DNA from 4 places in the Streptomyces sp. NPDC051214 genome. Region 1 is predicted to be linked to each of the others. Evidence: riboswitches for the same ligand, from Rfam matches in the RefSeq annotation. Region 1 holds a riboswitch; each other region holds the start of a gene.

What was found. Region 1 has a riboswitch for cyclic di-AMP ahead of AB0M70_RS19650 (transglycosylase family protein). Riboswitches for the same ligand answer to the same signal wherever they lie in the genome.
Region 2: another riboswitch for cyclic di-AMP. It lies ahead of AB0M70_RS41965 (LysM peptidoglycan-binding domain-containing protein); the one in region 1 lies ahead of AB0M70_RS19650 (transglycosylase family protein).
Region 3: another riboswitch for cyclic di-AMP. It lies ahead of AB0M70_RS26445 (NlpC/P60 family protein); the one in region 1 lies ahead of AB0M70_RS19650 (transglycosylase family protein).
Region 4: another riboswitch for cyclic di-AMP. It lies ahead of AB0M70_RS13435 (M23 family metallopeptidase); the one in region 1 lies ahead of AB0M70_RS19650 (transglycosylase family protein).

Annotation. Positions count from the first base shown of each region.
Region 1 covers NZ_JBFBAT010000007.1:105,534-110,381, reverse strand. Annotated here, with positions in the region: gene AB0M70_RS19655 (transglycosylase family protein) at 59-1,057, shown strand; cyclic di-AMP (ydaO/yuaA leader) riboswitch at 1,239-1,432, shown strand; gene AB0M70_RS19650 (transglycosylase family protein) at 1,436-2,143, shown strand; gene eno (phosphopyruvate hydratase) at 2,354-3,634, shown strand; gene AB0M70_RS19640 (septum formation initiator family protein) at 3,742-4,224, shown strand; gene AB0M70_RS19635 (DUF501 domain-containing protein) at 4,288-4,824, shown strand; gene AB0M70_RS19630 (Ppx/GppA phosphatase family protein) at 4,821-4,848, shown strand, end outside.
Region 2 covers NZ_JBFBAT010000029.1:19,464-24,311, forward strand. Annotated here, with positions in the region: gene AB0M70_RS41955 (hypothetical protein) at 1-110, opposite strand, end outside; gene AB0M70_RS41960 (hypothetical protein) at 113-1,255, opposite strand; gene AB0M70_RS41965 (LysM peptidoglycan-binding domain-containing protein) at 1,419-2,150, opposite strand; cyclic di-AMP (ydaO/yuaA leader) riboswitch at 2,155-2,306, opposite strand; gene AB0M70_RS41970 (restriction endonuclease) at 2,685-3,284, opposite strand; gene AB0M70_RS41975 (PAS domain S-box protein) at 3,499-4,794, opposite strand.
Region 3 covers NZ_JBFBAT010000010.1:149,361-154,208, reverse strand. Annotated here, with positions in the region: gene AB0M70_RS26465 (response regulator transcription factor) at 1-18, shown strand, start outside; gene AB0M70_RS26460 (hypothetical protein) at 56-694, opposite strand; gene AB0M70_RS26455 (NlpC/P60 family protein) at 758-1,801, opposite strand; gene AB0M70_RS26450 (hypothetical protein) at 2,123-2,476, shown strand; gene AB0M70_RS26445 (NlpC/P60 family protein) at 2,570-3,766, opposite strand; cyclic di-AMP (ydaO/yuaA leader) riboswitch at 3,774-3,931, opposite strand; gene pcrA (DNA helicase PcrA) at 4,186-4,848, shown strand, end outside.
Region 4 covers NZ_JBFBAT010000004.1:504,018-508,865, forward strand. Annotated here, with positions in the region: gene AB0M70_RS13420 (GNAT family N-acetyltransferase) at 1-17, opposite strand, end outside; gene AB0M70_RS13425 (HPr family phosphocarrier protein) at 151-432, shown strand; gene AB0M70_RS13430 (GntR family transcriptional regulator) at 587-1,273, opposite strand; gene AB0M70_RS13435 (M23 family metallopeptidase) at 1,501-2,304, opposite strand; cyclic di-AMP (ydaO/yuaA leader) riboswitch at 2,317-2,480, opposite strand; gene AB0M70_RS13440 (pitrilysin family protein) at 2,688-4,073, opposite strand; gene AB0M70_RS13445 (pitrilysin family protein) at 4,070-4,848, opposite strand, start outside.

The sequences.
Region 1 (4,848 bases):
CCGACGACTCGGCATCCCGTGCCGCAGTCGTCGCTCCAGTCACGCGAAAGGCAACCGCATGCTCTCCGGCAATGGTCGTCACCGACGCCCCCGCCAGGCCCCGGCCCTGATCGTCGCGGCAGGAGTGGCGGGATCGGCCATCGCGATCCCGCTGCTCGGCGCCACCAGCGCGAGCGCGGCGGACACCGCCACATGGGACAAGCTCGCGGAGTGCGAGAGCGGCGGCTCCTGGAGCGCGGACGCGGGCAACGGTTACTACGGCGGGCTCCAGCTCTCGCAGCAGACCTGGGAGGAGTACGGCGGCCTCGACTTCGCGCCGAGCGCCGACCAGGCGAGCCGGTCCCAGCAGATCTCCGTGGCCGAGAAGGTCCTCGACGACCAGGGCCCCGACGCCTGGCCGAGCTGCGCGCCGATCGCCGGTCTCACCGAGGGCGGCGCCGCCGCCGACGTCGACCCGGGCGCCCCGATCACGACCATTCCCTCTGACGAGCCGTCGGAGTCGACCGGGTCCGGCGAGTCGTCGAAGCCGGGTGGGGCGTCGGATGAGCCCGACGCGTCGCCGAGCGAGTCGGCCGACCCCTCGGACAGCGCCGAGCCGTCCGGGAAGCCCGCCGCCGACGACGCGTCACGAGACAAGAATCACGACGAGTCGGGCAAGTCGGGTGAGTCAGATTCGGGCGAGTCGGAGGAGCCCGGCGACGCGACCAAGTCCGGCGACCCGGACAAGTCCGGGCGTGACGAGGCCACTTCGCCCGCCCCCTCGCCCTCCACCGGCGACGGCGAAGGCCGCCACCGCGGCGGCAGCGCCGACGACGAGGCGTCCGAAGGCTCCGCCCGCGAGGGTTCGGGCCGGCACGCCTCACGCGGCGACGAGCGCGAGCACGACGCCACCGACGGGACGTACACGGTCCGTTCCGGGGACAGCCTCTCGGTCATCGCCGACGACCTGGAGGTGGAGGGCGGGTGGACCGAGCTGTACGCCGAGAACGAGAAGTCGGTCGGCTCCGACCCCGACCTCATCCTTCCCGGTCAGAGCCTCGATTTGGGCGAAAAGTAGGGGTAGTTGGCGAGTCGCTTTGCGCTTGATGTCCCAATTGGCGCAAGTGAGACATGGGTCTCAGAAGCCCTGATCGTCTTTGAAATTCGGGCGATCGCATGTCTACGGTCGTGACCGCTCGCCACAGCGGGCCCCGCCGGTCGGTACGCCGAGTCCTGCCAACGGCCGTTCGGGAACAGTCGTCGCGTAAGCGCCGTAGGCAGGAGCGGGGGACCCAAGGTTTGCGCCGGGCCCGGCCGTTGAACGGCCTCGCGAGAGCGAGGCGGGAGACGGACGGGAACGGCTAGGGGTTAAGTCGCACTCAGGAAGTGCGGCCGGGCAACTTCATCGGCCCGAACCCGACAGCTCACCTCGCAGGCGTCGGTGAGGGGATCACTCATGCTGTTTTCCAGCAAGGGCAAGCACCGCCGCCCGTCCAAGGCCACCCGTGTCGCCACGCTCGCCGGCGTCACCGGTGTCGCGGTCGCAGCCCCGCTGATGGCGGCCGGCCAGGCCTCCGCCGCCACGAACTCCGAGTGGGACGCCGTCGCCCAGTGCGAGTCGGGCGGCAACTGGTCGATCAATACCGGCAACGGCTACACGGGCGGCCTGCAGTTCTCGTCGTCCACCTGGGCCGCGTACGGCGGCACCAAGTACGCGCCCACCGCCGACAAGGCCTCCAAGGCCCAGCAGATCGAGATCGGCGAGAAGGTCCTCGCGGGTCAGGGCAAGGGTGCCTGGCCGAGCTGCGGCGTCGGCCTCTCGGGCGCCTCCAACGAGGGTGGCGGTGCGCAGGAGAGCGCCCCGCAGCAGACCCAGGAGCAGCCCAAGAGCCAGCCCACGCCGCAGACCGAGCAGCCGCAGCAGGCCGCTCCGAAGGCCGAGGCCGCCCCGAAGGCCGAGTCCAAGAAGACCGTCGAGACCCCGACCGGCGAGACGGTCAAGAAGGGCGACGGCGAGTACAAGGTCAAGAAGGGTGACACCCTCTCCAAGATCGCCAAGGCCGAGGACGTCAAGGGCGGCTGGCACAAGGTGTACAAGCTCAACGGCGACATCATCGAGAACGCCGACATGATCTTCCCGGGCCAGCAGCTCCACCTCAGCTAAGCGGTAGCTGCCGCCCCCCCACCCCGCCCCGGTGCGCGTATCCCCCGTACGCACCGGGGCGGGGGTATGTTTGTTCCGTTCGGAAACTTTTTGCTCTCGGTTTGTCCACAGGACGGTCGCTCGGCTGGCTCTTGTCCGGGAGCCGGTTAGGCTCGTGTCCGCGAGGCAGGCGTCTCGCGTACCCGCGTCACATCCCAGAAGGAGATGCTCGTGCCGTCCATCGACGTCGTCGTAGCCCGGGAAATCCTGGACTCCCGAGGCAACCCCACGGTCGAGGTCGAGGTCGGCCTCGACGACGGCAGCACGGGTCGTGCCGCCGTTCCGTCCGGTGCGTCCACCGGTGCTTTCGAGGCCATCGAACTCCGTGACGGTGACCCCAACCGTTACATGGGCAAGGGCGTGGAGAAGGCCGTCCTCGCCGTCATCGAGCAGATCGGCCCGGAGCTCGTCGGGTACGACGCGACCGAGCAGCGCCTGATCGACCAGGCGATGTTCGACCTCGACGCCACCGACAACAAGGGCTCGCTCGGCGCCAACGCCATCCTCGGCGTCTCGCTCGCCGTCGCGCACGCCGCGTCGGAGGCCTCCGACCTCCCGCTCTTCCGCTACCTCGGCGGCCCGAACGCGCACCTGCTGCCCGTTCCGATGATGAACATCCTGAACGGCGGGTCGCACGCCGACTCGAACGTCGACATCCAGGAGTTCATGATCGCGCCGATCGGCGCCGAGTCGTTCTCCGAGGCCCTGCGCTGGGGCACCGAGGTCTACCACACGCTGAAGAAGGTCCTGAAGGACAAGGGCCTCTCCACCGGCCTGGGCGACGAGGGCGGCTTCGCCCCGAACCTGGACTCCAACCGCGCCGCGCTCGACCTCATCCTCGAGGCCATCAAGCAGGCCGGTTACGTCCCCGGCGAGCAGATCGCGCTCGCGCTCGACGTCGCCGCGTCCGAGTTCTACAAGGACGGCTCGTACGACTTCGAGGGCAAGTCCCGCTCGGCCGCCGAGATGACCGAGTACTACGAGGAGCTCGTCGCCTCGTACCCCCTCGTCTCCATCGAGGACCCGCTGTTCGAGGACGACTGGGCCGGCTGGAACGTCATCACCGAGAAGCTCGGCGACAAGGTCCAGCTCGTGGGCGACGACCTGTTCGTCACCAACCCCGAGCGCCTCGCCCGTGGCATCGAGGAGAAGTCGGCCAACGCGCTCCTGGTGAAGGTCAACCAGATCGGCTCGCTGACCGAGACCCTCGACGCCGTCGAGATGGCGCAGCGCAGCGGCTTCAAGTGCATGATGTCGCACCGCTCCGGCGAGACCGAGGACGTCACCATCGCCGACCTCGCCGTCGCCACCAACTGCGGCCAGATCAAGACCGGCGCCCCGGCCCGCTCCGAGCGCGTCGCCAAGTACAACCAGCTCCTGCGCATCGAGGAGATCCTGGACGACGCCGCGGTGTACGCGGGCCGTTCGGCGTTCCCGCGCTTCAAGGGCTGAGGCTGAACAGCTCAGGTGCTCGGCTCCGCTGAGTAGATACGTACGTCCCCGTACTCGGTCCCGTACCGTGTGCGGGGACGTTCGTACGTATCGGGGAGGCGGCACACATGGCCGTGAAGGACCGCGACCGGTTCTCCACCGCGACCAGGCTGCGGCTGCTCGGCGAGCAGACCGCGGAGCGTGTCTACCGCTCCCAGACCAAGCGCCAGGCGCGCCGCTCCCGGCTCACGGGACGCGCCGCGCTCCTCGCGCTCGTGCTGTGTTCGCTGGTCGTCGCGCTCGCCTACCCGATAAGGCAGTACGTCTCCCAGCGCGCGGAGATCGCCGACCAGCGCAAGGAGCAGGCCGAGCGCCGCGAGCACGTCGAGCGGCTGAAGGACGAGAAGGCCCGCTGGCGTGACGACGCGTACGCGGAGCAGCGCATCCGGGACCGGCTGCACTATGTGATGCCGGGCGAGACCGGCTACACGGTGATCGATCCCGAGGCGGCGAAGAAGCAGCGCACCGACCAGGGGGCCGCCGCCAGGCCCTGGTACTCGAACGTCTGGGACGGCGTCGACAAGGCGGACCGCCCGAGCGACGACGGCTGAGCCCACAAGACTTCTGACGACTGAGCCCCACAGAACTTCTACGGAACCGATCGAAAGACAGGCATGGAAACGCCCCCGCCGACCACCCCGCGCACCGAGCCCACCGACGCCGACGTCGAGGCATTCAAGCAGCAGCTCGGCCGCCCGCCGCGCGGCCTGCGGGCCATCGCCCACCGTTGCCCCTGCGGGCAGCCGGACGTCGTCGAGACGGCGCCGCGCCTTCCCGACGGAACGCCGTTCCCGACGACGTACTACCTGACGTGCCCGCGGGCCGCGTCCGCGATCGGCACCCTCGAGGCCAACGGCGTCATGAAGGAGATGTCGGAGCGGCTGAAGACGGACCCCGAGCTCGCTGCCGCCTACCGCAAGGCGCACGAGGACTACATCGCGCGCCGTGACGCCATCGAGGTCCTGGAGGGCTTCCCGAGCGCGGGCGGCATGCCGGACCGCGTGAAGTGCCTGCACGTCCTGGTCGGCCACTCCCTGGCCGCGGGACCCGGCGTGAACCCCCTGGGCGACGAGGCGATCGCGATGCTCCCGGAGTGGTGGGCCAAGGGACCGTGTGTCACGCCGTGCGCTGAAGAGGAGCCCGCGAAGTGACCCGCGTGGCGGCCATCGACTGCG
Region 2 (4,848 bases), on a different contig from region 1:
GCCGGGACCGGCACGTGTCGCCAGGCACCGGGCTCCGCCGCGGCCGAGCTCATGACGGTGATGACGGTCATCGCGACGGCGAGAACCGCGACGAGAAGTCGGCGCACCATGGTCAGCCTCCCAGCCGCTCGCTCATCAGGTTTGGTTTCGAGCCGTAGATCTCGACGGTCCCGAAGGACAGCAGCGAGGACCCGGCCCTCGTCAGTGCACGCGGTTTCACGTCGATCGCGTTCGTGCGCTCAGGGCCGTAGGAGAAGGTGGTGCGGGAGCCGTCGATCCGTGCGTACTTCGACTGGAACGCGCGGTCGCTGCGCACCGGCAGCCACAACGCGCCGTCCGGGCCGCGCACCATGGCCTCGGTGTAGGTGTCGCCCAGGGGCGGGTAGGTGGTGCGCCAGGTGTGGCCGTTCCAGGTCATGAGGTAGGTGCGTGGCGCGCCGTCGACGTACTGGCTGCCGCCGATCGTGACGCGGCCGGCCGGTTCGAGCAGCATCGTGTGGATGTTGCTGTTCGGCGGCAGCGGCACCTTCGCGTCGCGCCAGGCCGTGCCGTCCCAGCGCAGGACGGTGCTCCCGTTCGTGGTGTCCGCCCAGGCCCAGGCGTCGGTGGCCGAGCGCGCGGTGATCCCCATGACGTACAGCACGCCGTCGGGGGTGGACTGTGTGGTCCAGCCGGAGCCGTCGTGGTGCAGGACCTTCAGCCCGGTCTCGTCCTCACCGACCACCCAGGCGGCACCGGGCACGGCGGCGAAGTCCTGGTAGGTCCACAAGGTCTGCGGCAGCGGGAGTGTGCTCCACCCTCCCGAGCCGCCCGATCCTCCGGCCGAGCGGCGCAGGATCTCGCCCGCTCCGTCGCGGTTGTGCAAGATCCACGTTTCCTTGCCGACGAACTGCACCTTGCCGAGCCAGCCCGACGCCTCGGCGCCGGGGAAGCTGCTGTCCCGGCTCCAGGCCGCGCCGTCCCACCGGTACAGCATCGGCCGCACCCAGTCGGTGGTGTGCTCGTACCCCGTCGCCCAGACATCGCCCGGCCCACGGGCGGCAAGATCGGACACGGTCACGGGCCGTGTGGCCGCGGGCACGGGCAGCGCCGACCAGCTCGGCGTCACGTTCGGGGTGTCGGCTTGGGCGGTCGGCACAGCCGCGGCCGGCGAGACGACGGCGACGGGCGACACCACCGCGGCACAGGCGATCACAAGGCAGATGATGACCGCACGGTGACCACGAAGATCACGGCGACCACGGAGACCGTTCATGAGACCCCCCAGAACGCGAAGGTCGCTCACCTTATTGGCATGCACCCGTCCGTGAATAGACGGGTGCATGCCAATTCGGGGGTCCCTTGCGGGAGGTCCCGACAGCCCTGAGCCCCGGCACGCGCGGCGTGCCGGGGCTCAGGGCGATCGAGACCGGGATCCCCTAGTAGGGGCCGTTCACGTTGTCGATCGAGCCGTACCGGTCGGCCGCGTAGTTGCAGGCGGCGGTGATGTTGGCGACCGGGTCATAGCTGTCCAGCGAGGTGCCGGCCACGTGGTAGGCGTCGAAGGTCGGGGCGATGACCTGCAGGAGCCCCTTGGACGGGGTGCCCGCGGCGGCGTTGACGTCCCAGTTGTTGATGGCCAGCGGGTTGCCGGAGGACTCGCGCATCACGTTGCGGTGGATGCCCTCGTACGTGCCGGGGATGCCGTGCTGGGCCATGACGTCGAGCGACTCCTTGATCCAGCCGTCGAGGTTGTTGGCGTACGTCTTCTTCGCCGGGGCGACGGCGGGCTTGGCGGCGTTCGTGCGCTGGGAACGGTCCGCCCGCTCGTCGGAGGCCCTGGAGGCGGCCTTCTCTCCGATGGTGATCTTGAGGCCGGGGTGGATCAGCTTCGGGTCCCCGCCCAGAACGCTGCGGTTGTCCTCGTACAGCTTCTTCCAGCCGCCGCTGACCGAGTGCTCGCGGGCGATCTTCGCCAGCGAGTCGCCCGCTGCGACGACGTAGGTCTTGGGGGCGGCGGCGGGCTTGGCGGCCGCCGCGGGCTGCGCCGCGCTGGCGGCGGTCGCGCCGATCACCGGGAGGACGAGCACGGCGCCGCCCGTGCCTGCCGCGGCGATGCCCCGGCTGAGCGAGCTGGACTTGGGGCGGCGGTGCTTACCCTTTGCAGGCATGACGAATTCCTCTCCGTCGCCTACGAGGTGAGCTGTCGGGTTCGGACGGGAGATGTCCGGTCGCACGAATGCGACTTCACCCCGAGCCGTTCCGGAATCCGGATCGGCGGCTTACCTGGGTCCCCCGCTCCTGCCGTGCGTAAGTGAGTGAGTACGGGAAGGGTTTCCGGACAGCGGCAGGATTCGGCGTTCCATCCGGATTGACGGTGACGTTAGGCGAGAAAGCCCGGACAGAACAAGGCGGGAATTCACTCGGGGAATGCGCGAGGGCCATTCTCGGAGTCCGCGGCCCGTGCCCCCCATTGATCAAATGGCCTCAACTTTGTTTGCGGGAAACGAAAATGCGCTGGGCGGATCTTGGGGCCTCGATCTGCGGGTGTGACTCATTCCACTGCGGCGCGATGCCAAGTGGGTGCAGACGTGGCCTTATTCGCAAAAGCGGACATAATGCGATCCCTATTTTTCATGTCAAAACGGGCATCGTTTCTGGTGGGACCCGGTGGTGACGCCTCAAGGTGAGCCTGATATGGGCTCTCAGTTCGTGGGTATAAAGCGGGGCGGGGGCGGGATATTGGGCAGCAATTCCCACAACGGCCGTGCTCCTGCCGCCCAGTTGGCGAGCAGGGTGCGGTCGACCAGGTGCATGTGCAGCTGCCGGGCCAAAGGAGCGCACCGCTGGGAGAAGCGTCCGTTGGTCACCACCAAGACGATGTCCGCGCCGTGCAGCTGCCGGGCTGTTCCGTTGACGCGCTGCAGGTCGGGTGTGCCGACCGGCGAACCCTGCGCTCCGTTCCTGCGGTGCTTGCACTGGACGACCCACTTGCGGCCCATCGGATCGGTGGCGAGCACGTCCGCCCCGTTGTCACCCGTACCGCCCGTCTGCCGGGCGTCCGTGCAGCCGTCGCGGCGCATCAAGTCGCGTACCGCGTATTCGAAATCGCGGTGATGTAAGGCGTCCAATTGCGCTATCGCATAACGCAGTTGCTGTCGCCGTACGTCCGCCCACAAGGCCCGTTGGCGTCGCTGGTGCAAGAGGCCAAGACTCGCCACCACGGCTGCGACGGTGAGCGCGATCAGCAACCACAAATGCGCGAGCAGCCAGTTGACCAATGAGGCGACCAGTATGAGCGCCACGGCAGCACCGGCAAGAAGCGCCACGAGTCGCGCTTGTTGCCGCTGCTGCCTTTTGGTGGGACGTCGTCGACGCCGCCGCGCAGGCGCCTGCCGCGTCACTGCCGACCGCCGTGCTGTGAGAAGAGCCTGACCATTGGCATGAGCGCCCCCCTTTGTCGGCGGACTTTTCGCCCGTCCTTCCATGCTGGCAGTCGCCACTGACAAGCGGAGTCCGTCAGACAGAGCTGAGCGGATGGGCCGCCGTCGCCGAACGCGGGGGCCAGGCGCGTGGGGCGAGGATGCCCAGGACGTACGCCCGCGCGACCAGGGCGGGGCGGGTGGTGGCGTCCAGGAGTTGTCGCAGGCGGCTCAGGTGGTAGTCGACCGTCTGCCGGGACAGTCGCAGCGAGGCGGCGATGTCACTGTTGCTGCTGCCCTCCGCCAGGAGGGAGAGGATGCGGATCTGCGCGGCGGTGAGCGAGGGATGGGCCTCGTGGGCCAGGCTCTGATGCGTGACGACGGCCCAGACGTGCCGGGCGCGGGCAGCGGAGTGGCCGACCGTCGTCAGGTGCAGCTGCGCACGGCGTTGCCGCCCCCGGGCATCGACGAGCACGGCGGACGTCTCCACCCGTCTGGTGCGGCGGGCTATCAGACCGTTCCACCTGCGGTGCAGCCCATCGAGGTCGGAGGCGGGGGCGGGGGCGAGCAGCGTGTGCGCGCGGCGGCCCACCAGGTCGGGCAGGGCGAGGTGGAACAGATCGGCGGCCGCCGAACTCGCTTCGATCACCCGCCCGTTGGCCGAGAGCAGCGCGCAGGGCAGGCCGCTGTGGTCGCGCAGCGCCTGCAGGTTCTCCTCCGCCTCCTGGCGCTGGACCAGGGCGCGGAGGTGGTCGGTGATGTCCACATAGATTCCGGCTATGCAGGTCTGCGTGTCCTCCCGTACGGGGAAGCGGTGGCCGGCTGCCCGGCCGACGCTGCCGTCCGGCCGGCGATAGCCCAGGGTGTGGCGTACCGGGGTGCCCCGGGTGAGGATCTCCTGGTCCAGGGCGCGAAACTGGGCGGCCTCGGCAGGCGCGTCGAAGTCTTCGATGCACCTGCCGGTGAGCTCTCCCGGGGTGGTGCCGTAGAGGTGCGCGTAGGCGTGGTTGGCCCACAGGTAGCGTCCCGCGCGGTCCCGGATGAAGGCGGCGGCCGGGGCCAGGTCGACGAGGTCGGCGAAGGCGGCGTAACGGTGCGGGGCGTGCGCGTCGACCTCCACCGCGAGACCCCGCGTGCGGCTGTGGGCGCGGGTCCCGTCCAGCGGCCAGCTCACGTCGAAGGTGCGACCGTCGAACTGCGCCTGCCAGCTGACCTCCTCCGGTGGATGCCCCGGGCCCGAGAGTTCCTCGTGCATGCGCTCCAGGAAGCGCTGCGCCGTCCCGGTGTCGGCGAAGGCGCCGCCTCCCCTCTCCAGGACCTGCCACGGCTGGTCCACCTCCCACCAGAACGCGGGCAGGTGTTCAAGCAGTGCCTTGAGATTGGAGTCGTTCACAGCGGATTCTCCGTCCGTATTCAACTGGTTGACGCACAGTCACCAAGCGATGGG
Region 3 (4,848 bases), on a different contig from region 1:
GCACGGCGGCTGGTCTGACCCTCGGACGGGCCCCAGGCTTCGGCCCGCCCCCGGCTCAGCGGTGCGCGCCGCTCGCCACCGGGGCGGGGCCCAACTTCCGTAGCGCCCAGCGGTAGTGGCCCACGGCTTTGGTGATGCCGATGAGGCCCGTCAGCCACGCGATGAGGCCCGCCCCCATGCCGAGCGCGACGTCGCTGTACGAGTCCCTGCCGGGCTCGGCGTAGGCGGCGGCCGCGAAGGACGCCCACAGGCCGAGCGCGCACACGGCGAGGGACGAGAGGAGCCAGCAGAGGCTGAGGGCGGGAGAGCGCAGAGCGGAGTCCGACGCCGGATCGCTGTCCAGAGCCAGCCAGCTGTCGGTGAGTTCACGGAGCTTGCGGTCGTTGCGGACGCCGATGACGACGCCCACGACCGAGGGAGCGATGGCCCCGAGGCCCAGGACCGCGCAGATCGGACCCATCACGAAGGCCATCGGATCGTGGTCCTCGATCATCTCGAGCGGCACCGCCAAGAGCGCCCAGCCGATGACGCAGCCGAGCGCCAACAGCCAGAGCAGCAGCAGGCGGTGCACGCCCAGGCTTCGTCGGCGCAGGTCCTCCAGGGCCATGCCGCGGTCGTACAGCAGTGCGTTCCGGTCTGGCCAGGTGCGCAGATGGGCGGGTGGCGGAGGCGGCGGCAGCGTACGGCGGGTCATGGCCCTGACAGTACCGGCGGACCCGCGCGGCCTCGGGGGAGGCTCTGCAGCCCCCTATGCCCCTCACGCCACGCGCGTCGCCCCCGCGAACGGCATCTGGCTGATCGGTGCGAGGCGGACCGGCGCGCTCGGATTCGGGGCGTGGATCATCTGGCCGTTGCCCACATAGAGGCCCACGTGGCTGATGCCCTGGTAGAAGAAGACCAGGTCGCCCGGCTGGAGTTGGGAGCGCGGGACACGCTCGCCCGCGGCGATCTGCGCGTACGTCGTGCGCGGCAGGCCGACGCCCGCCGACCGGTAGGCGGCCTGCGTGAGCCCCGAGCAGTCGAAGGCGTCGGGGCCGGTGGCTCCCCACACATAGGGGCTGCCGAGGGCCTTGTAGGCGTACGAGACGGCCGCCGAGGCGCGGGCGTTGGGTGCCTTGCCCGGGGCTCCCCCGAGGCCGTCACGGCCCGCGTCACGCGACGCCCTGTCCTCGCCCGCGAGCTCCGCGCGCTGGTCGGCGGTGAGCTGGGACAGGAGCCGCTTGGCCGCGCCGAGCTTTCCGTTGACCGTCTTCTTGTGCTTTTTCAGCTCCGCCTGGCGGGACTTGAGGTGCGCGAGGGTGCCGTCGGCCTCGGTGCGCAGCTGGTCGATCTCGCGAAGCTGCTTCCGCACGCCGGTGACGGCCGCCGCCTGGCGGTTGTCCGCGCGGTCGGCGATGGCGGCGCGCTCGAGGTACTGGTCGGGGTCGGAGGAGAGCGCGAGCTGGACGGCGGGGTCGATGCCACCGCTGCGGTACTGCGCGGCGGCGATCGAACCGAGCCCTTCGCGCGCCGAGTTGAGCTTCTCCGTCTTGCGGGCGGCCTCGTCACGCAGCTCGCGCAAAGACTTCTCGGCGCCCTCGGCCTTCTCCTTGGCGCCGTTGTACTTCTCGGTGGCGATCTCGGCCTCGCGGTAGAGGGCGTCGACCTTGGACTTCACCTCGGCCGGGCTGAGCCGTGGGTCCGCGTGTCCCGTGCCGTCGAAGGCGGTGGCCGTGGCGGCTCCCGCGAGGGCGATGGTGGCGGCGGTACGGGCCGTATGGCCACTGAGCGAGCGCTGTTTCGGCTTGCGGTGCGCTGCCACGAAGGGGGGGCTCCTTAAGGTTCCGGCGACGGCCCGCACAGGGGGAGCGGGCCGCCGCCGGATTCTCGGCGGGGGTGGCCGACTGCCGCCCCGGGTCCGGGCGGCGGTGGGGAGCCAGTCACCTGACGAAGGACGCTAAACCTGACTGTCACGGGTTGGTGACGGATTGTGCGCAACTGACGGAAGTGTGGCCTTCGGTGACCTCAAGTGACCGCGCGATCTGCCGGACCGGGCCCCTTCGGAGACACGCGTGATCGATGCGGCCCTAGGGGCCCACCTGGCTACGGAGCGGTGATATGGCCCCGGTTAGGCTCCGGAACCATGGACGTTCTCACCCATCTCTTCGTCGGCCTGCACATCATCGGCATCGCCTCCCTCCTGGGCGGCTTCCTCACCCAGATGAAGCAGATGGGTCAGGGCACGGCCCGCTTCAGCCCCGCGATGCTGCACGGCGCGCTCACGATGCTCGTCACGGGCGTGATCCTGGTGGGCCTCAACCAGGCGGACGACAACCCCGTCAACAACGTCAAGATCGGCATCAAGATGGCCGTCCTGATCGTGATCCTCGCGCTGGTCTACGTGAAACGGGACGACGAGAAGGTGGACAAGGGGATGTTCGGCGCCGTCGGCCTGCTGACCGTCGCGAACATCTTCATCGCGGTGCTGTGGACCTGAGTCCGCGCATCCGACCGACCCACCACGCGCGCGTGGCCCGCATCCCCCCGGGAATGCGGGCCACGCGCGCGTAGTGGGTTCCTGGGCGAGTGCTCAGGCGGGCCGCACCACACTGTGGATCGGCATGTAGTAGATCGACTCGACGCGGACGTTCGCACCCGGCTTCGGGGCGTGGATCATCTTGCCGTCGCCGATGTAGATCCCGACGTGGCTGATGTCGTCGTAGAAGAACACCAGGTCACCGGGCTTGGCGTCGGCCGTTTTCACGGTCGTGCCGACCTTCACCTGGTCCCACGTCGTACGCGGCAGGGAGATCCCCGCGGCCTTCCACGCGTCCTGGGTGAGCCCGGAGCAGTCGTAGGAGTCGGGACCGGTCGCGCCCCACACATACGGCTTGCCGATCTGGGCCTCGGCGAAGTTGATCACCTTCGCGGCCTTCGTCGCGTAGCCACTGTCCGTGCCGCCGGAGCCGGAGCCGGCACCCGTGCCGGTGTCGGAACCCGAGCCGGCGCCCGTGCCCGTTCCCGCGTCCGGGGTTTCCTTCTCGCGCTCCTTGGCCGCGGCCTCTTCCGCCGCCTTGCGCTTGGCCTCCTGCTTGCGCGCCAGCTCGGCGGCCTTGCGCTTGGCCTCTTCTTCCTTCTTCTTCTCGATCGCCGCGAGCCGTGCCTTCTCCTCGGCCGTCAGCTCCGAGAGCAGCGTGCGCGCCTCGCCCAGCTTCTTCTGGACGGTCTGCTTGCTCGTCCGCAGGTCGTCCCGTGAGTCGCTGAGTGTCTCCAGGCTCTTGGCGGCCTTCGTGCGCTGCTTCGTGGCCGAGGCCTGCTGCGTCTGGTAGTCGTCGACCGCCTTCTTCTGGCGTGCGGTCAGCCGGTCCGACAGGTGGTTCTGGTCGAAGTACCCCTGCGGGTCGTCGGCGAGCATCATCGTGGCGGTCTCGGAGACGCCGCCGGTGCGGTACTGGGCCGCGGCGAACGTGCCCAGCTGCCGGCGGGCCTCGTTCAGCTTGTCGGCGCGCTCGGCCACGTCGTCGAGAAGGGTGTCGACCTTCTTGCGCTGCTTGTCGGTGCGCTCCTTGACCGAGTTGTACTTCTGGGTGGCCACGCCCGCCTGCTGGTAGAGGTCGTCGACCTTCTTCTGTACTTCTTCGAGGCTGGGCTTCTGGGGCGCTGACGGTGCCGCCTGCGCGCTCTGTGACAGGAGGGCCACGGAGGTGAGGGCTGCCGTCGTGATGCCGAGGGCCGGAGCGGTGCGTAGGCCGGTGATGCGGGCCCGCGGCTTGCGGTGCGACGCCAAGGGAGGCGACTCCTTCCGTAGACCGCCTACCGGGTTAGCTGTCGGGTTCGGGCGGGTGGTTCCGGAAGGTTGCCCTACGGTCCCGTACTGCGTACGGGACCGATTCACCCCAAGTTCATCGTGGGTCCCCGGCTCCGAGGAGATCGAACTCGGCGGAGGCCACCCGTTCCCGGCGGGGTTCGCCGGTGGGAGTACGAGCAGCCCGCGGAGCACGGTAGCCAACTCGTGTGGTCCGTGTGAAGGTTGATGTTCGATATGCCCGATACGTTTTCGTTACTTTGCGAAGCCCTTGACGCGGACACGCGGCGCCGTCGCGGAACGTGACGATTCGCGGGCAGGCCGTGTGCCGGCCGTATGCGGGGGGACCTGGCCGGAACCCGGGGCGGGTTGTCAGTGGGGCCGCCTAGACTCGGGAGGCGATGAGCAGCCTCTTTGATGACAGCTTCCTGGCGGACCTCCAGCCCTCGCGGGCTTCCGAGGAGGAGCCCCCGCCGCCGCCCGAGGACAGTGCCCCGGAATCCGTTCCGGACGATCTGTTCGACGGGAAGTTCGACGCGCCCACGCCCCGGGACGCGCACTACCGCGGCGGCGCCCCGCGCCCCGTGATCGACCCGGCGGCCCTGCTCGACGGGCTGAACGAGAACCAGCGCGCGGCCGTCGTGCACGCGGACTCCCCGCTGCTCATCGTCGCGGGCGCGGGCTCCGGCAAGACCCGGGTCCTGACGCACCGCATCGCGTATCTCCTGGCCGAGCGGCACGTGCACCCGGGGCAGATCCTGGCGATCACGTTCACGAACAAGGCCGCGGGCGAGATGAAGGAGCGCGTCGAGCAGCTCGTCGGGCCGCGGGCGAACGCGATGTGGGTGTCGACGTTCCACAGCGCGTGCGTGCGCATCCTGCGCCGTGAGTCGAAGAAGCTCGGCTTCACCTCCTCCTTCTCGATCTACGACGCCGCCGACTCCAAGCGGCTGATGGCGCTGGTCTGCCGCGACCTGGACATCGACCCGAAGAAGTTCCCGCCGAAGTCCTTCAGCGCCAAGATCTCGAATTTGAAGAACGAGCTGATCGACGAGGAGACCTTC
Region 4 (4,848 bases), on a different contig from region 1:
TCCGACGGGGTCTGCATGGGCCCAGGGTACGGGTCGCGGGGGCGCCATGGCCGGGGCAGGCTAGGAGACGTCGAACAGCCGGCGGAGCACTCGTGACGGCATGAGACACTGGTCTAGACAAGTGTGAGACACCTGGAAGGGCAGCAACACATGGCTGAGCGCCGCGTCAACGTCGGCTGGGCCGAGGGCCTTCACGCCCGACCCGCCTCCATCTTCGTCCGCGCGGCCACCGCCGCCGGCGTCCCCGTGACGATCGCCAAGGCTGACGGCAACCCCGTGAACGCCGCCTCCATGCTCGCGGTGCTCGGTCTGGGCGCGCAGGGCGGCGAGGAGATCGTGCTGGCCTCCGACGCCGAGGGCGCGGACGCCGCCCTCGACCGTCTGGCGAAGCTGGTCGCGGACGGCCTCGAGGAACTCCCCGAGACCGTCTAGTAAAGACTGGTACTCATACGCCGAAGGGCCTGCCCCCGAAATAGGGGTGGGCCCTTCGGCGTTTTCTCACTGCTATTCGGGCAGTATTCGGGCAGCAGAAATAACGCCCCGCCCAATAGCGCTTCTTTGCACTTCTTTGTATACGGCGCCTCTGTTAAAGCCGCAGACCCGCCGTGTTTACGGAATGTTGCGAATCCCTCACACCGGAGAGATGGCGCACGAAGCGCGGCCGGTGCGCTGAGGTCGTGCGCTCCGTGTGCTGAGCGGTGAGCGCGCGGGCCCGTTCAGCGTCCCCGCGAGCGACCGCGTCGACGATCGCGGCGTACTCCGCCCAGGCCTCGGCGGGAGCGGCCGTCGTCTCGACCACGTACATCCAGGCGATCTTGTGCCGGAGCTGGGTGAGCAGCGCCGTGAGGCCCGGACTGCCGGACGCCTGGGCGAGCGTCTCGTGGAACCAGCCGCTCAGGGAGCGCAGATCCTCGCTCTGGCCGCGCCTGGACCGCTCCTGGCCGAGCCTGACGAGACCGCGCAACACCTTCAGGTGCGCCTCCGTCCGGCGCTGGGCGGCGCGGGCCGCACCCAGGGGCTCCAGGAGCGCGCGTATCTCCAGGAGGTCGGCGGCCTCCTGCTCGGTGGGCTCCGCGACGCACGCGCCCGCGTGCCGGCGCGTGACGACGAAACCCTCCGCCTCCAGGGTGCGCAGGGCTTCGCGCACCGGGACGCGGGAGACTCCGTAGCGGCGCGCGAGCAGTTCCTCGGTGAGCCGGCCGCCCCGTTCGTAGACACCGGAGACGATGTCGTCCCGGATGGCCGTGCATACCGAGTGCGCGGGAATGCGCATGACTGACCTCCGCCTTAATCCCCGCGAAACGCGGTCGATCGACGCCTGTTCTGCGACTCTATTGCAGGGCGGCCGAATTTCCGACGGCAGGCCGAAATCCAGGGATACTTTTGGCCAAAGGAGATACGGGAACGGCGAAAGCCCCGGCTCTCGACGAGCCGGGGCTTTCGGTGAATCAGTGGCGCTTCGTGCATCCGCCGCCGACCGCCGGGATCAGAGCGCCGGGATCAGACGTTGACGCCGTGCGAGCGGAGGTACGAGACGGGGTCGATGTCCGTGCCGTAGTCCGCGCCGGTGCGGGCCTCGAAGTGCAGGTGCGGGCCGCTGGAGTTGCCGGTGGAGCCGGAGAGGCCTATCTGCTGGCCCGGAGTGACCGCCTGGCCGACCGTGACACCGAGGGACGACATGTGGCCGTACTGGGTGTACGTGCCGTCGTTCATCTTGATGACCACGTTGTTGCCGTAGGCGCCGCCCCAGCCGGCCTCGACGACGGTGCCGGAGCCGACCGCGTGGACCGAGGTGCCGGAGGCCGCGTGGAAGTCCACGCCGGTGTGGCTGCCGGAGGACCACATGGCGCCACCGGTCTGGTAGCCCGTGGAGACGTACGAGCCGGAGATCGGGGAGACGTAGCTGTTGAGGCGCTTGCGCTCGGCCTCGCGAGCGGCACGCTCCTTGGCCTCGCGCTCCTTCTTGGCCTTGGCCTTCGCCTCGGCCTCGGCCTTGCGCTTCGCCTCTTCGGCCTTCTTCTTGGCGGCCTCTTCGGCCTTCTTGGCGGCCGCGGCGTCGTCGGCGGCCTGCTGCTGGGCGGCGGCCTGCGCGTCGACGCTCTCGGCGAGCGAGTCGCCCACGGAGATGGCCTGGGTCAGGCCGGTGTGCTCAAGGGCCGCCGCGTCGTCGGCGGCGAGCGCCGGAGCGGCCAGGCCTCCGATGACACCGGTGGTGGTGAGGGCTGCGACGCCCGCCACGTTCGCGGTCGTACGCGTGAGGCGGCTCGGGCGACGGTGCTTCCCGGTGGCACGGGTGAACGCCATGAAGCGGCTGATCCTTTCCTTCCTTCTCGCCTACCGGGTTAGCTGACGGGTTCGGAGCAGGAAGGTCTCCTACGAGTCCCTCACCTGACGGCAAGGTTCCCGATTCACCCCAAGGGGACATGTGGGTCCCCGGCTCCCCTGGCTCGCGCCGTACGGGGACTCGGCGATGACTGTCCGGTGCCGCGGGTGCGACTACTGCATGACGAACAGCCGGGATGACGCTAAGCGGGCCGTCTTTCAAACGACAAACGGATCAGAGCTTTTGTAGCGCACGCCACAGGTCAGACACGTAACCTCCATACTAATTCGGACATATGAGGACCCCAGTGGTTAATCTCAGCCACTGGGGTCCCCATATGTCCTGACTGTCACTCAGCTCGCGGTCACCCCGTGACCACACTCACTTCACCGATGCCGAGCGCCCTGACGGGCTCCTCGATCTGCGCGGCGTCACCGACGAGCACCGTCACCAGGCGGTCCACCGGGAAGGCGCTCACGACGGCGGCGGTGGCCTCCACGGTGCCGGTGGCGGCCAACTGGCGGTACAGCTGCGCCTGGAAGTCGTCCGGCAGGTGCTGCTCGACCTGGTCGGCGAGGGTGGCCGCGACGGACGCCGCCATCTCGTACTTGAGCGGGGCCACGCCCACCAGGTTCTGCACGGCGACATCGCGCTCGGCGTCCGTGAGGCCGTCGGCCGCGAGGGTGCGCAGGACCTTCCACAGGTCGTCGAGCGCCGGGCCCGTGGACTCGGTGTCCACGGAGCCGCTGATGGCGAGCATCGCGGCGCCGGTGCCGTCCGGTGCGGAACGCAGGACCTGGGCGAACGACCGTACGCCGTAGGTGTATCCCTTCTCCTCGCGCAGGACGCGGTCCAGGCGTGAGGTGAGGGTGCCGCCGAGGCAGTACGTGCCGAGGACCTGTGCGGGCCAGACGCGGTCGTGGCGGTCCGGTCCCACGCGGCCGATGAGCAGCTGCGTCTGGACGGCTCCGGGGCGGTCGACGATGACGACACGCCCGGTGTCGTCCGCGGTGACCGGGGGCACCGGAAGCGGCTCGGCAGTGCCGCCCGTCCAGGCGCCGAGGGTGTCGGCGATGACGGCGTCCAGGTCGACGCCGGTCAGGTCGCCCACGACGACGGCGGTCGCCGTGGCGGGACGCACGTGCTTCTCGTAGAAGGTGCGCACCGCCGCCGAGTCGATGGCCGTGACCGTCTCCTCGGTGCCCTGGCGGGGGCGCGACATGCGCGAGGTCGCCGGGAACAGCTGCCGGGAGAGCTCCTTGGCGGCGCGGCGCCCCGGGTTCGCGGCCTCGTGCGGGATCTCGTCCAGGCGGTTGCGCACGAGGCGCTCGATCTCGCTGTCCGCGAAGGCGGGGGCGCGCAGGGCGTCGGCGAGCAGGCCGAGCGCCTTCGGGAGGCGGGAGACCGGGACTTCGAGCGAGACGCGTACGCCGGGGTGGTCGGCGTGCGCGTCCATGGTGGCGCCGCAGCGGTCGAGTTCGGCGGCGAAGTCCTCGGCGGAGTGCTTGTCGGTGCCTTCGTTGAAGGCCCTCGCCATGATCGTGGCGACGCCGTCGAGGCCCGCGGGCTCGGCGTCGAGCGGCGCCTCCAGGTGGATCTCCACCGCGACCACCTGCTGTCCTGGGCGGTGGCAGCGCAGCACAGTGAGGCCGTTGTCCAGGGTGGCGCGCTCGGGCGCGGGGAAGGCCCACGGCCGTGCGTCGCCCGCCTGGGGCTGCGGATGGAACTGCATCGTTGCGGCCTCGGTCACTTCGCCGCCTCCTCTTCGTCCTCGTCGGTGGCTTCGGCGCCCGCTGTGTCCGCTACGGGTTCGTACACGAGCACCGCGCGGTTGTCGGGGCGCAGGCGGGCCGCCGCGGCCGCCCTGACCTCTTCGGCGGTCACGTCGAGGACGCGCCCGACGGCGGTGAGGGCGAGCTGCGGGTCACCGAACAGGACGGCGTACCGGCAGAGTTCGTCCGCGCGGCCGGCCACCGTGGAGAGGCGGTCGAGCCACTCGCGCTCCAGCTGTGCCTGGGCGCGCTCCATCTCCTCCTCGGTGGGGCCCTCTTCCGCGAAGCGGGCGAGCTCCTCGTCGACGGCGGCCTCGATGACGGGCACCTCGACGTCACCGGACGTCTTCACGTCGAGCCAGCCGAGCGAGGGTGCTCCGGCGAGCCGCAGCAGACCGAACCCGGCCGCCACGGCGGTACGGTCGCGGCGCACGAGGCGGTTGTAGAGCCGGGAGGACTCGCCGCTGCCGAGGACCGTCAGGGCCAGGTCGGCCGCGTCGCACGCGCGCGTGCCGTCCTCCGGGAGGCGGTAGGCGGCCATCAGGGCGCGGGCGGGGACCTCTTCCTCGACGACCTCGCGCAGCTCCTCGCCGATGATGTCGGGCAGCGAGCCGTCGCGCGGCGGCTGCTTGCCGTCGTGCGAGGGGATGGACCCGAAGTACTTCTCGACCCAGGCGAGGGTCTGCTCCGGGTCGATGTCGCCGACGATCGACAGAACCGCGTTGTTGGGCGCGTAGTAGGTACGGAAGAACG